3 regions of the Rhodobacter sp. 4.3.4 genome follow, and region 2 is predicted to be linked to each of the others. Evidence: riboswitches for the same ligand, from Rfam matches in the RefSeq annotation. Region 2 holds a riboswitch; each other region holds the start of a gene.
The links. A riboswitch is a leader RNA that binds a small molecule or an ion and turns the genes downstream of it on or off. The one in region 2 is predicted to bind cobalamin.
Positions count from the first base shown of each region.

Region 1 (4,905 bases), 1.1 Mb from region 2:
CCGCGGAAAGCGGATCTCCCAGATGATGCTTTCCCGCCCCGGGCTCCAGTCCGGGGTGACCAAGCCCGGCGCCAGATGGTCCAGCGCCACCCCCCAGACCGTGGTCAGCGGGATGCGCACCGCGCCCAGGCTGACGCCAAGGCCGATCACCGCGATCAGCACCGCGACAAGCCCCGCCGCAAGGGCAAGCCGCGCCGTCACACCCGCCGCAGGACCGCGGCGGGGCGTCTTGATATCCCTCACCGAAAGCCCGCCACCAGCTTTTCGACGGCGCGGATATTGCGCGGCCCGGGCGTCGCCTCGACATAGTCCAGCACCACGAAACGGTCATCGCGCACCGCCGCGATCCCGGCAAAAGCCGGGTTGTCCTTCAGGAAGGCGATCTTCTGCGCGGCCGTCACATCGCCGTAATTGACGATCACGATCACCTCGGGGTTGCGCTCCACCACCGTTTCCCAGCCGATCTCGGCCCAGCTTTTTTCCAGATCGTCCATGATGTTGCGCCCGCCCGCGGCCTCGATCAGCGCGCTGGGCATGGCATGGGCGCCCGCGGTGAAGGGGGCCTTTTCGCCGCTGTCATAGACAAAGACCCGCGGCGGGGTGCTGTGATCGACCCCCGCCGTCAGCCGCGCCAGATCGGCCTTCCAGCCCGCCACCAGCGCCTCGGCCCGCTCGCTGACGCCGAAGATCCGGCCCAGGTTCAGGATGTCGGTGTACATGTCCTCCATGCTGGCGCGCGGCCGCGGCCCCAGATGGATGCAGCTTTCGGTCAGCTCGTAGGTCTTGATGCCCAGAGGCGCCAGCGTCTCGGGCGTCACCTCGCCGCCGACCTTCATGCCGTAGTTCCAGCCCGCGAAGAAGAAATCCGGCTCGGCCGCGGCCAGAACCTCTTTCGTCGGATATTTCGCCGAAAGCTCGGGCAGTTCCGCCACGCCCGCCCGCATCTCGGGGTCAAGCGTCTTCCAGCCCGAAATCCCGGTATAGCCCACCATCCGGTCGCGCAGGCCCAGAACCAGCATCATCTCGGTCAGGTTGACATCGTTCGAGATCGCGCGGGCAGGCGGGGCATCGAAGCTGACGGTGCGGTTGCAGCTTTGCACGCTGACCGGATCGGCCAGCGCGGCCGAGGCGGTCAGGCACAAAAGCGCAAGGGAACGGGCGATCATCGGGGGGTCCTTTCGGGAGGGTCAGAGATGGAAGCAAAACCGGGGGGTGGCGCCGCTGCGGTCGATCTGCGCCTGCACCCGGAAGGCCCGGGCCAGCACCGTCTCGGTCAGCGCGCTTCCGGGCGGGCCATCGGCCAGAATCCGGCCCTCGTGCAGCACCAGCACCCGGTCGGCAAAGCCGGCGGCCAGGGTCAGGTCGTGCAACGTGGTGATCACCGTCAGCCCAAGGCCCCGCAGCAGCGCCAGCAGGTCAAGCTGATGGCGAATGTCGAGATGGTTCGTCGGCTCGTCGAGCACGATCACCCGCGGCTGCTGCGCCAGCGCGCGCGCGATCATCACCCGCTGCCGCTCGCCGCCCGAGAGCGTGCCGAAGCTGCGCTGGGCGAGCGGCGCAAGGTCGAGCCGGTGCAGCGCCGCATCGACAAGGGCGGCATCGGCGCCGTCGGGCGTGGCCAGCCCCGCGCCCCAGCCGCGGCGATGCGGCAACCGCCCCAGCGCGACGATCTGCCGGACCGTCAGGCCGAATTCCCCCGGCTGTTCCTGCAGCACCGCGGCTAGCGCGCGGGCGGCTTCGGGCGCGCTCATCAGCCACAGATCGCGGCCCAGCAGCCGCACCGTGCCGCGCCGGGGCGCATGGTGGCGGTAGAGCAGCCGCAAAAGCGAGGATTTGCCCGCCCCGTTCGCGCCGCAGATCGCCAGGATCTGCCCCTCGGGCACGGCAAAGGAGATGTCCGACAGGATGTCCGGCTGCCCTTTCGGCCCCCAGAACACCCCGGAAAGCTCGACCACGGTCACGGCGTTTTCCTTTCGCAGCGGGGGGACTTCCTGCGGCGGGCGGGGGCGACCGGGCGGGGCGGCGCGGGCAGGGGGCCCGGTTTGCGGGCAAAGTCCGGCCCCGCCCCGGGACGCGGCAGCAGGGACCGCCCGGCAGGGGCCCGAAAAGGCTGCGGCCCGGCCAGAGGCCGCCGCTTGCGCAGATCCATCGCATGCTCCTTCCGGGACACCCCGCCCGGTGGTTGATGACGCTGATGGCAGGTCTCCTGACTTGCGGGTCCTGGCTTCCCCCACCTTCCCGGCCCCGCGTTCGGGGCCAGTGGTTGCCGGGGGGCGCTCGCCGCTTACAGTTGCGGGGGCAGTTACGGGTTTGGCGGCTGATGCCTACACCTCACCGTATTCCCTTTTCACCCGGCCGCGCGTGGCTTGGCCGGGAACCATCGCGGCCAGACTGCCCGCGGATGCCCGCGCCGTCAAGGCGCATCTTCAGGCGTCAAATCAGGGGGTTGGCGCCGATGCGGGAAGGGAACGGCCAGCGGCCGCTGATCTGCGGCGCGCATCGACCGTGCAGCGGGGGGCCGCGCAACAGGGGGGCTGCGCTGGAGCCAAAGCGCCGGGCAAGCCCCGCGGCAAGGGGCGCGATGGACGGCAATCCTCAGAACAGGATCGAATCCAATGTGTCCTGCGCCGCGGCAGAGGCCAGCTCGGCCGCGCCGAAACCGGCCGCCGCCATCGGCAGCCCGATCACCTCGGCGTGGATTTCGCGTTCGCGGTCCATCGTGTAGATCGGTGAAATCTCGTCCAGACAGGACAGATCCGGCGTCGCCCCAAGCCCCTCGCGCAGCAGCGCGCCCAGAGCCTCGATGCGCAGGATCGTCTGCACCAGCGCCGCGGTCATCTGCCGTCCCGAGATCGCCAGCCGCGCCAGCGCCGCGGTTTCCGTCCGCGTCTCGTCTTCCAGCCGCGACAGCAGCCCCTGACGGGTCCGGGCCTGCTCCAGCCCGGCGGCGATCTGCCCCAGATCGGCCTCAAGCCGGTTCATCCCGTCCTGCAGCGCGGAAAATTCCCCGGTGTCGAAGCTCTTGCGCAGCTGATCCAGCGTGCGCCCGGTATCGGCAAAGGTCTTGAGCGCCTGTTGCGCCGTCTCCTTCACCGACATCGCGATATAGGTCAGTTCCTTCTGCCCAACCTCGGCCCGGGCCGCTTCCAGATGCGAGTTCACCCCGGCCAGCCCGATCGTCTGGCCGATGCCCGCCAGATTGTCGAGCCGCTGGTGCAGCAGGTCGATCTGTCCCTCGAACCCGGCCGAGCGGGCGATGATCCCCTGCAGCATCGGCATCACCGCGGCCAGGGCCTCGTTCAGCTGGCCAAAGGCGCGGTCCTGCGCCGCCAGAAGCGGCTCCACCTCGGCCCTTTGCGCGGCAAGCTCGGCCACGAAACCGCCGCCAAGCCCTTCGATGGTGTGGAAACTGTCTTCGAGCAGCGCCAGCACGTCGCCGGTATCCCGCTCCAGCCCCTGCAGCTGCGCCGCGGCCAGCCGCTCGAAGGCCGCGCGTTCCGGCCCGGGCGGGCGGGCGGCGGCGCGCGCCAGGATCGTCTCGACATGTTCAAGCCGCTGCGCCGCCGAATCCGAGAACTGGAACGTGCTGACCAGACGGGCGACCACCTGTTCGATCCGGCCCGACAGCTCTTGCGCCTGCGCCGTGACCCGGTTCCGCCGCGTCGTCATCTGCGCCTGTCCGGCGACGATCGGCGCCAGGATCTCGGTCAGGCGGCGGGCCGCGGGATCAAGATGATCGGCGCCCTCGCGCGCGACGGCAAGGATGGCCTCGAAGGACTGGTCAAAGGCGTCAAGCCCGCCCTGCGCCTGCGCAAGTTCGGTTTCGATCTGCGCCGAAACCCCCCGCAGGGCGCCGACGAAGGCGCTGAGCTGGCCCGAGCGGCTGCGCGAGATCTGGATCGAGGTGATCGTGGCAAGGAATTGAAAGAAGATGCGAATCCGCGTCAGCCCGTTCAGCAGCATGCGGGTTTCGCGCAGCAGTGTGCGGCTGGTGCCATTCGCCATGCTGGCCGACCAGTGCCGCATCGCCCGCGCCAGATCGCCCGCCAGCTCGGGAATATGGATGACGCCGGGGACCGGCTCCTGCTGCGCGCTGATCAGCGCGCCGGTGCGGTCGTTCACCGTCAGCAGATGCCCGCGCACATCAACGAGCAGCGAAGACAGCGCATCAAGCGACGCGATCATGTCGCGACGTACCGCGTGCACGGAAGTTTGCCTGTCCATTCCTGCCTGACCCTGCCTGACCCTGACCGGCGGCGAGGCGCCGCGACGGCAGCCACTGTCGGCGCGGAGGGTTAAGAAAGCCTCTAGGCCCGTCACGAGATGTGAAGAATTTTCCGCACCGTTCGCCTCGCGGCCCCGCCTCTTTGCCGCGCTCTCTGCCCTTGGCGATTAACGATACCGCAAGACATCGCGCGTAACGCTTGCAACCGAGACTTGTCGACGCAAAGAGAGGCTGATGTGACCGACGACACAATGCTGACTTTGGCGATCCCGGCCGATCTGGCCGTGGCCGATGCTGAAGACTGCCGCCAGCGCCTTCTGGGTCTTCTCGCCGCAGGCGAGGGGGCGGTGCAGGTGCAGTTCGAGGGGGAAGAGCGTCTGGGCGCGGTGGCGATGCAGCTGGCGCTGGCCGCCATGGCTGCCGCCGCCGCCGCCGGGCGCCCTGTCAGTGTCGATGCCGCCAGCCGCGATGCGCTCGAACAACTGGGATGGGAGGGCTGAGGATGGCGAAAACCGTACTGACGATCGATGACAGCAAGGCAATCCGCGACATGGTGAACTTCACCCTGTCCGGGGTGGGCTACCGCGTGGTGGAGGCGGAAAACGGGCTCGAGGGGCTGGCGAAGCTGAAAAGCGAGCCGGTGTCGCTGGTCGTGGTCGATCTCAACATGCCGGTGATGA
Region 1 covers NZ_CM178967.1:2,243,635-2,248,539, reverse strand. Annotated here, with positions in the region: gene AC4PTB_RS10890 (FecCD family ABC transporter permease) at 1-234, opposite strand, end outside; gene AC4PTB_RS10885 (ABC transporter substrate-binding protein) at 240-1,166, opposite strand; gene AC4PTB_RS10880 (ABC transporter ATP-binding protein) at 1,188-1,961, opposite strand; cobalamin riboswitch at 2,180-2,397, opposite strand; gene AC4PTB_RS10875 (hypothetical protein) at 2,596-4,206, opposite strand; gene AC4PTB_RS10870 (hypothetical protein) at 4,462-4,725, shown strand; gene AC4PTB_RS10865 (response regulator) at 4,728-4,905, shown strand, end outside.
Region 1: it holds a riboswitch for cobalamin, as region 2 does, so the genes downstream of both, AC4PTB_RS10880 (ABC transporter ATP-binding protein) here and AC4PTB_RS16490 (hypothetical protein) in region 2, are expected to answer to the same signal.

Region 2 (4,905 bases):
CGAAAGCCCGCGGCGCCGAAAATCCCGTGCAGATAGCTGCCCATCACCTTGCCATCGGCGGAGATCGCCCCCTCGGCCCGCCCGTCAAGGGTCAGCCACGGCCGCGCCAGATCCGGGCCGAAGCTCTCGCCCATATGCATCTCGTAGCCCTGCACGCGGGCACCGCTGAGGCTGTCCCGCGCGTCGATCGCGGCCAGCCGTTTCCTTGGCCCGATCACCGTTTCCAGATCAAGCAGCCCCAGCCCCGCGGTCTCGCCCGGGCTGCCCTCGATCCCTTCGGGGTCGCGCACGACACGGCCAAGCATCTGAAACCCCGCGCAAATGCCCACAACGCGCCCGCCCCGGCGCAGATGCGCGCGGATATCGATGTCCCAGCCCTCGGCGCGCAGCGCGATGAGCGCGGCCCGGGTGGCCTTTGACCCGGGCAGGATCACCACCGCCGCCTCGGCCGGGATCGGCTGACCGGGGCGGACCCAGCGCAGATCGACGCCGGGTTCAGCGGCGAGCGGATCAAGATCGTCGAAATTCGCCACCCGCGGCAGGTCAAGCACCGCCACGACAAGCGCCCCCGCCGCACCGCGCTGGCGCGCAAACCCGAGCGAATCTTCCTCGGGCAGATGCCGGGCCACCTCGGACCAGCGCATCAGCCCCAGCACCGGCCAGCCGGTCTCGGCGCGGATATCGGCGGCGGCCGGGGCAAAGATCGCCGGATCGCCGCGGAATTTCGTCACGATCACGCCTGCCACCCGCGCCCGTTCGGAAGCGGTCCAAAGGTGATGATGCCCGATCACCGCCGCCGTCACCCCGCCGCGCGACTCGTCGCCCAGAAGCAGCACCGGCAGATCGGCGGCCTCGGCCAGACCCATGTTGGAAATGTCCTGCGGCCGCAGATAGCGTTCGGCGCCGCTGCCCGCCCCCTCGATCAGCACCAGATCATGGCTGGCCGACAGCCGATCCAGGCTCTCGATCACCCGCGGTCGCAGGCTTGGCTTCAGCGCCTGATACTCCGCCGCCGAGAACCGCCCCAGCACCTGCCCCTGCACCACCACCTGCGCATCGACATCGCTGTCGGGCTTGAGCAGCACCGGGTTCATGTGGACGGACAGGGGAACCCCCGCCGCCCGCGCCTGAAGCGCCTGCGCCCGGCCGATCTCGCCGCCATCCGCCGTCACCGCCGCGTTGTTCGACATGTTCTGCGCCTTGAAGGGCGCCACCTTCAGCCCGCGCCGGGTGAAGGCCCGCGCCAGCCCCGCGACGAACAGGCTTTTCCCCACATCCGAGCCGGTGCCCAGCACCATCAGCCGCCGCGCCGTCATTTCGCCAGCGCCAGCAGCGCGTCCAGATCGAGGTCCTGCTCCAGCTGATCGGCCAGCGCATCGAGCGTCGCCTCGGTCTGCGCGGCATGATCGAGGCCCGAGGCCCGCCCGCCCATCGCGGTGATCCAGTGGCTGCGAAAGCCATCCGCCGCAAAGAGCCCGTGCAGATAGGTCCCCATCACCCGGCCATCGCCCGACACCGCCCCCTCGGGGCGGCCGTCGAGCCGGAACCACGGCTGCGCAAGCCCCGGCCCGGTGGTACGTCCCATATGCATCTCGTAACCCGCCAGACCCTGACCGCTGCGCGCATCGGTCCCCCGCACCTCGGTCAGCATCTTGTCGCGCGTCATCACGGTTTCCAGATCGAGCAGCCCCAGACCCTCGGTCTCGCCCGCCGGGCCCTCGATCCCTTCGGGGTCGCGCACGACACGGCCAAGCATCTGAAACCCGGCGCAAATCCCGACGACGCGGCCGCCGCGGCGCAGATGCGCGCGGATATCCACATCCCAGCCCTGCGCGCGCAGCGTGGCCAGCGCGGCGCGGGTGGTTTTTGATCCCGGCAACAGCACCACATCGGCCTCGGGCGGGATCGGCTGGCCCTGGCGGACCCAGCGCAGATCGACGCCGGGCTCGGCGCCCAGCGGGTCGAGATCGTCGAAATTCGCCACGCCATCCAGATGCGGCACGGCGACGATCAGCCCCGCGCCATTGCCCCCGGCCGGGCGTTCCAGCGCCAGCGCATCCTCGGCGGGAAGCTGCCCCGCCGCCTCGAACCAGCGCGCAACCCCCAGAAAGGGCCAGCCGGTGATCTCGGTCATGGTCCGGCAGGCCGGTTCGTAAAGCGAGAAATAACCGCGGAACTTGTTGACCAGAATGCCTTTCACCCGCGCCCGCTCGGCCTCGTCATGCAGCATCCAGCTGCCGACGACGGCGGCCAGCGCGCCGCCGCGGTCGTTGTCGGTGAGCAGCACCACCGGCAGATCGGCCTCTTCGGCCAGACGCATGTTGGTGATGTCGCAATGCTTGATCCAGGTCTCGGTCGCCGCCCCCGCGCCTTCGACCAGCACCAGATCGGCCTCGGCAGCGATGCGGCGGTAGCTGTCGATCACCGCGGGCAGCAGGAAGGGCTTGAGGTGGTGATAGTGGCGCGCCGGCCAGTTGCCCAGCGCCCGGCCGCGCAGCACCACCTGCGAGCCGACCAGCGCCTGCGGCTTGAGCAGGACCGGGTTCATGTGGATCGAGGGCGCCACCCCGGCGGCGCGGGCCTGCAGCGCCTGCGCCCGGCCGATCTCGCCGCGCCGGGGCTGACCGTCGGGGCCGGGGGGCAGGTCGCTGTCCACGGTGACGGCGGCATTGTTCGACATGTTCTGCGCCTTGAACGGCGCCACTTTCAGCCCGCGCCTTGCATAGGCGCGGCACAGCCCGGCGACCAGCAGGCTTTTGCCGACATCGGAACTGGTGCCCTGGATCATCAGCGCCCGGCCGCGCCGCGGCGGCGGCGGGGTCAGGAACGGCACATCAAGCTCCGGCAGCGGCGGCACCGGATCGTGGTCGGGAAGCGAGAGGGTCATGGCAGGGTCCGTTCGGTCGGCAAGGCAAGGACGGCGCCGGGGCAGCCCCGACACCGGAAGGTTCGGCGCGATCAGTGCAGTAGGCCCGGCCCGGCGGTGATCTCGGCGGCGGCGCGGACGGGCGCGCCCGGGTCCGGGTCGAGAAGCGCCGCCACCGGCACCTCGGGGGGGACATCGCCCCAAAGCCGGGCACCCGCGGGCGTGGCCCACCAGACCACCGGGCAAAGCCTTGTGCCGCAACACAGGCTGGCAGAGCCGCTGATGTCGAAATCCGCCCCCACCGGCGCCAGCGCAAGCGCCTGGCACAGCCGGTTCAGAAAGGCGAGGCCGGGGCGGCAGGGCGCGTTGGCATGGCGGCAGGTGTTGCAGCCCAGCACCCGGAACGGGCGCAGACCGGGCGGGGATCCTCCGTCAGCCATGGCGGCGCCCCCCGGCCCGCGGGACGGGGCGATGCCCGGCGGAGAGGCCGCGCGGGGCGGGGATCGGGGTCGTGTCTTTCGGCGCCATACCGTTCCTCTGGCAGTGGGCCGGAAAGCGGTAAGGGGACAGGCCCCGGACATGCCGGGGCACCCTGCCTCCGGGCCCGCCGCCCGGGATGGTTTTCGGCCTGGCAGGTCTCCTGGCTTGCGGCTCGAACGCCCCTTGCGCCTTCCCGATCCTGGGATCAGTGGCCGTGCTCGGGGCTTGCCGCTTACAGTTGCGGGGGCAGCGCCGGACTTGCACCGGCTTCCCTTTTGCCCGCGGGATCAGCCGCGGAACCAAGGCGGGGGCAACATGCGCGCTTGCCGGGTGGCTGTCAACTGCCCGCGACGGAAGCCGATTGACGCGGGCGGCGGGCCCTGCCACAACCAAGGCGGGATTGGTTCCCCGCTTGGCGGGGATGAAAAGGGAATGCGGTGCGCCTTCGGGCAAACCCGCAGCTGCCCCCGCAACTGTGAGCGGCGAGCGACGGTCGACGATGCCACTGGGGATGCCCCGGGAAGGCCGACCCGAGCCCGGACCCGCAAGCCAGGAGACCTGCCACCCCCCGGGCCAAGGCCCGGTTTCACCGGACGCCGGGGTGCGCGTCTGGCCCCCGGGCCCGGCGCTCTGCCCGGCCCACCGGGGCCACATCCCTTCGTCCTTTCGCGTCTTGCGGCCGGTTGCCCGGACCGCGCCCCGGAAGGAAACGACCATGTTCTTGCACGGAAACCTGATGGCCGCCGCCCGCGCGCTGCTGGCGATCCCCCGCCCCGCCACGCCGGGGCTGATGGCGCATCTGCCCGAGGCGGGCGGCGTCCTGACCCTCGCCCTTGGCGATCCCCTGGGCGGGGGCGTCGTGCTGGATCTGCCGCCGCCGGGGGCGGTGGTGCATCTGCACGGCGCCCGCCGCACCGATCTGACCCCCGGGCTGACGGCGGATCTGCTGCAGGGCGCGGGCAATGCCGCGCGCGCCTGGCGGACCCGGGTCGATCTGTCGGCGCCGGGGTTGCACCGGATCCATGCCGAAGCCCCGGTCCGGCGCGATCCCGAGGGCCGCGGGCTGGTGCAGCACACGGCCGGGTGTTTCGTCTTGCGCGGCGCCGGAACCGCCAGCCCAGAGCCGCTCGGCCTTGCCGTCGAGATCCTGCCCGACCTGCTCTCGCCCGGGTTCCTGCCGGGGATGCGGTTTTCGGCACGGGTGCTGGCGCAGGGGCGGGCGCTGACGGCGACGACGGTGCTTCTGGAACGGGTGGGGGCGGAGCCTGTCGGCTCTCAGGTGCAAGCCCTGCCAGGCCATGGGGCGCCGCTGTGGATCGTGGCCGAAACCGACCGCGAGGGCCGGTTTCAGGTCGCTCTGCCCGCACCCGGGCTTTGGGCGATCACCGCGACGGGGCCGATCGGCTGGTCCGGGCTGCGGCCGCTGCGACATGTCATCACGCTCTGGCAGCGCTTCGGCGGACCGTCCAGCGGCCCCGAACAGGACGCCGAAGCCTTTGCAATGGCTTGGGAAACCGCCGTCACGCCGACGCCTTCCGGCGCCACCGCCGCGCCGCGGC
Region 2 covers NZ_CM178967.1:3,324,814-3,329,718, reverse strand. Annotated here, with positions in the region: gene AC4PTB_RS16500 (cobyric acid synthase) at 1-1,316, opposite strand, end outside; gene AC4PTB_RS16495 (cobyric acid synthase) at 1,313-2,887, opposite strand; gene AC4PTB_RS16490 (hypothetical protein) at 2,959-3,306, opposite strand; cobalamin riboswitch at 3,480-3,665, opposite strand; cobalamin riboswitch at 3,748-3,910, shown strand; gene AC4PTB_RS16485 (DUF4198 domain-containing protein) at 4,062-4,905, shown strand, end outside.

Region 3 (4,905 bases), 1.1 Mb from region 2:
GGCTTTGGCAACGAACATGCGACCTATCTGCTTGCGAAAGAGCTGATCAAGGCCGGTGCCTGCTGTCTGCAGATCGAAAACCAGGTCTCGGATGCCAAGCAATGCGGCCATCAGGACGGCAAGGTGACGGTCCCGCGCGAGGATTTCATCGAGAAACTGCGCGCCTGTCGGCTGGCCTTCGAAGAGCTGGGGGTGGAGGATGGGGTGATCGTCGCCCGCACCGACAGCCTGGGCGCCGGTCTGACGCAGAAGGTGCCGGTGTCGCAGCGCCCGGGCGATCTGGCCTCGGACTACATCAAATGGCTGGCGACCGAGCCGATCACGGCCGAAAACCCGATCCGCGAGGGCGAACTGGCGCTTTACCGCGACGGCGCTTTCGTCAAGCCGCAGCGGCTGGCGAACGGGCTGTTCCCGTTCCGCCCCGGCACCGGCCGCGCCCGGGTGGTGGAAGATTGCATCGCCTCGCTGACGCTGGGGGGCGCCGATCTTCTGTGGATCGAGACCGACACGCCGAATGTGGATGAAATCGCCGGGATGGTGGCCGAGATCCGCAAGGTCGTGCCCGATGCGAAGCTGACCTACAACAACTCGCCCAGCTTCAACTGGACGCTGAACCTGCGCAAGCAGGTGCGCGCGCAATGGCTGGCCGAGGGCACGATCACCGAAGACGCCTATCCGAACGGCCCCGAGCTGATGAAGCCCGACTATGACGACACGCCCCTTGGCCGCGAGGCCGATGCCTGGCTCAAGGCCTTCCAGACCGATATCGCGACGCGGGCGGGGGTGTTCCACAACCTGATCACCCTGCCCACCTTCCATCTGACCGCGAAATCGATGGATGAACTCTCGCGCGGCTATTTCGGCGAAGACAAGATGCTGGCCTATGTCGCCACGGTGCAGCGCGCGGAAATCCGCGGCGGCGTCTCGGCGGTGAAGCACCAGCACGAGGTCGGCTCGGATCTGGGCGACACCTTCAAGGAGATGGTCGCGGGCGAGCGCGCGCTCAAGGCGGGCGGGCATGCCAACACGATGAACCAGTTCGCAGCAGAGTAAACCAAAGGGAGGGCTGAAACGCCGTGCCGCCCCACGACCCCGGGGCGGCCGGTTCTGCCCGTTTCCGACCCCGGCTCAGGCGAAGACGGCGGGCACGGCGCCCTGCGGCCCCGCCCCGATCAGCGTCGCCAGGCTGGCCATCGCCGCCCAGTCGATGCCCTGCACCGGCGCCAGCCCGGCGCGGTGGCGCAGCAGCGCCAGCCGCTCCGCACAATCCGCAAGCGGCCCCGACCCCAGACCGCCCGGCAGGATCTGCCGGTCGGGCAAGGCCTGACGCAGCTGCGCGACCAGCTGCGCCGCGCCCCCCCCGGCGGCCCCGGCAGCCATCCGCGACCCGGTCACGATCACCACCGCCCCCGCCTCGTCGCGCAGCGCGGTCAGGATGGCCCCGATCGCGGGCTCAAGGATCACCCGCACCGACAGCCCCGCCAGCCGCAACAGATCCGCCTTCAGGATCGTGCCGATCATCTCGGTCTCGCCCGGGGGCAGCACAAGGCAGACCCGCCCGCGCGGATCGAGCGGCTGCGACGGCCGCCCCGCCCGCTGCAACAGGCTGTTGAGCCGGGTCAGGGCCAGCGCCCCCTCGGCCAGACCCAGGGCCGCGGCCGCCTGCATCTGGCCGAGCCGCTGCAGGCAGGCCTCGACGAAACCGGCCCGCGCCTGAAGATCGTCGCGCGCCAGCACCGGCAGGACCGGCTCGGCCGCGCAATCCAGCAGCCTTTCGACGAAATCGGGCACCCGCCGCAACAGGTCGGACTGCGCAAAGGACCCCTGCGCATGATCCTGCGCCAGATCGTCAAAGACGCGCTGCGCCAGCGCCAGCAGATCCGCCTCGGGCCGCCAGGAGGTCCCGGACAGCAGCTGCGCGGCGTGATGATGCAACACCGCCTGCCGCAGGGGCCAGCGGTCAAACCGGCGCCGGCCGGTCCAGCCGACCGCAAGCAGCCGTGCCCGCGCCAGCCGCGGATCGGCGGCGATCTGCCCCATCGCGGCGCAAAGCTGCGGCCCCGGCCCCTTGATCCAGGAGAGCCAACCGTCGTCGAGCGCGACCCCGGCACCGCTGAGCGCGAAATCGCCCGGCAGCGCCGCAAGCTCGGCCCGGATCGGCGCCCCCGCCGACGCAGGCTCCGCCGCGGTCGCGCGCCCGCACAGCACCAGCCGCAAAAGCCGTTGCCCCTCGCGCAAAGAATGTTCCATCGTATCCATTTTCACCGCCATGCGCGCACATCCCTGAACAAGGGCCTGAACAGGGGCGGGAAACGGCGACACGAACCAAGGCGCGGGCCTCAGGCTTCACGTCCCCCCGGTTCACCCCGCCCGAAACGTCTGCGATGGCAGGTCTCCTGGCTTGCGGGTCATCGCGCCCCCGGACCTTCCCGGGCGCGGCCCAGTGGCATTTCCGGCGTTGCTCGTCGCTCACAGTTGCGGGGGCAGCCGCGGCCTTGCCCGGACGGGCGCACCGCATTCCCTTTTCAGGCGCAGCCCGGAAGCGGCGCCACCATCGCGGCAAGGATGAAAGCAAGCGGCGGCGCTGTAAACGGGTTTGCGCCCCCCGGGGGCGTCTGCGCGGCACTCGGTCGCAGGCGGGGCGGCCAATCGCCTGTCTGCACGGGCCGGGACGGGCCCTGGGCTGCGGGCACGGCCGGGGCAAGGGGAAACTATATATTGACAGCAAGTGGCAATTGATTGCTATATCGTGACGCTCTGGGTCTTGCGGTTCGCCGCAGGCCAAGAGGGAAGCCGGTGCAAGTCCGGCGCTGCCCCCGCAACTGTAAGCGGCGAGCGCGGCTGATCACGCCACTGGGCCCCGGCCCGGGAAGGCCAGCCAAGCTGTGACCCGCAAAGCCAGGAGACCTGCCCGGAGCTGTTATGACCACCGCTGGCGGAGGGCCGTGCGGGGCGCTTTTCGGACCCCTTGCCGGGGCCGTTTCGCGTTCCCGTCCCTGCAAAAGCCCAAGGACGAGGACCGCGATGCCGATCGCCGATGTTGCTTTGACTGCCCCAGCGGGCTTTGCCACCGTGCGCAGCCGCGATGGCGCGCTTGTGCCCTTTGACGCCCGCCGCATCCTTGCGGCGCTGGCGCGGGCGGGCGATGCCAGCGGCGAATTCGGCGCCGCCGAGGCCGGGCGGCTGACGCAGGCGGTGCTCGACCGGCTGGCGCTGCAAACCCCCTCCAGCCCCCCCGATGTCGAGACGATCCAGAACACCGTCGAGGCGGTTCTGGCCGATACCGCCCATGTCGCCACCGCCCGCGCCTATGCGGTCTACCGCGAGCAGCACGCCCGCCTGCGCGAGGACCGCCGGGTGATGATCGATGTCGAACGCTCGGTCAGCGAATATCTGGAACGCTCCGACTGGCGGGTGAATGCCAATGCCAATCAGGGCTATTCGCTGGGCGGGATGATCCTGAACATCTCGGGCAAGGTGACGGCGAATTACTGGCTGAGTCACGTCTATCCGCCCGAGGTCGGCGCGGCGCATCGCGAGGGCGACATCCATATCCACGATCTGGACATGTTCGCGGGCTATTGCGCGGGCTGGTCGCTGCGCACGCTTCTGCACGAGGGGCTGAACGGCGTGCCCGGCGCGATCGAATCCGCTCCGCCCGCGCATCTGTCCAGCGCGCTGGGGCAGATCGTCAACTTTCTGGGCACGTTGCAGAACGAATGGGCGGGGGCGCAGGCGTTTTCCTCCTTTGACACCTATCTGGCGCCCTATGTGCGGCTCGATGGGCTGAGCTATGCGCAGGTCCGTCAGGCGATGCAGGAATTCATCTACAACCTCAACGTGCCCTCGCGCTGGGGCACGCAGACGCCCTTCACCAACCTGACCTTTGACTGGACCTGCCCCGAGGATCTGCGCGATCAGGTGCCCGTGGTGCAGGGCCGCGAAGTGGGGTTCACTTACGGCGATCTGCAGGCCGAGATGGACCTGATCAACCGCGCCTATATCGAGGTGATGACGGCGGGCGATGCCAAGGGGCGGGTTTTCACCTTCCCGATCCCCACCTACAACATCACCCCCGATTTCCCCTGGGAAAGCGAAAACGCCGATGCGCTGTTCGAGATGACGGCGAAATACGGCCTGCCCTATTTCCAGAACTTCGTGAATTCGGAATTGCAGCCGCATATGGTGCGCTCGATGTGCTGCCGGTTGCAGCTCGACCTGACCGAGCTGCTCAAGCGCGGCAACGGGCTGTTCGGCTCGGCGGAGCAGACCGGCTCGCTCGGCGTTGTCACGCTGAACTGCGCGCGGCTGGGCCATCTGCACCGCGGCGACGAGGACGAGCTGATGGTAGCGCTCGACCATCTGGCGCGGCTCGCGCGCACCAGCCTTGAGATCAAGCGCAAGGTGATCCAGCGCCATATCGATGCGGGGCTTTTCCCCTATACCAAGCGCTACCTTGGCACGCTGCGCAATCACTTCTCGACGCTCGGCGTGAACGGGCTGAACGAGATGGTGCGCAATTTCACCGCTGATGCCGAGGATATCACCACCGAGGCGGGCAAGGCGCTGGCCTTGCGGGTGCTTGATCGGCTGCGCGCGCAGATGGTGGCGTTTCAGGAAGAGACCGGCCATCTTTACAACCTTGAGGCAACCCCGGCCGAGGGCACGACCTATCGCTTCGCCCGCGAAGACCGCAAGCGCTTCCCCGATATCCTGCAGGCGGGCACGGCCGATCAGCCCTATTACACCAATTCCTCGCAGCTGCCGGTGGGCTTCACCGATGACCCCTTCGCGGCGCTGGCGCATCAGGAAGCGTTGCAGGCGAAATACACCGGCGGCACCGTGCTGCATCTTTACATGGGCAGCCGGGTCTCCTCGGCCGAAGCCTGCCGCAAGCTGGTGCGC
Region 3 covers NZ_CM178967.1:2,253,249-2,258,153, forward strand. Annotated here, with positions in the region: gene AC4PTB_RS10905 (isocitrate lyase) at 1-1,053, shown strand, start outside; gene AC4PTB_RS10910 (hypothetical protein) at 1,129-2,271, opposite strand; cobalamin riboswitch at 2,370-2,571, opposite strand; cobalamin riboswitch at 2,743-2,929, shown strand; gene AC4PTB_RS10915 (ribonucleoside triphosphate reductase) at 3,025-4,905, shown strand, end outside.
Region 3: it holds a riboswitch for cobalamin, as region 2 does, so the genes downstream of both, AC4PTB_RS10910 (hypothetical protein) here and AC4PTB_RS16490 (hypothetical protein) in region 2, are expected to answer to the same signal.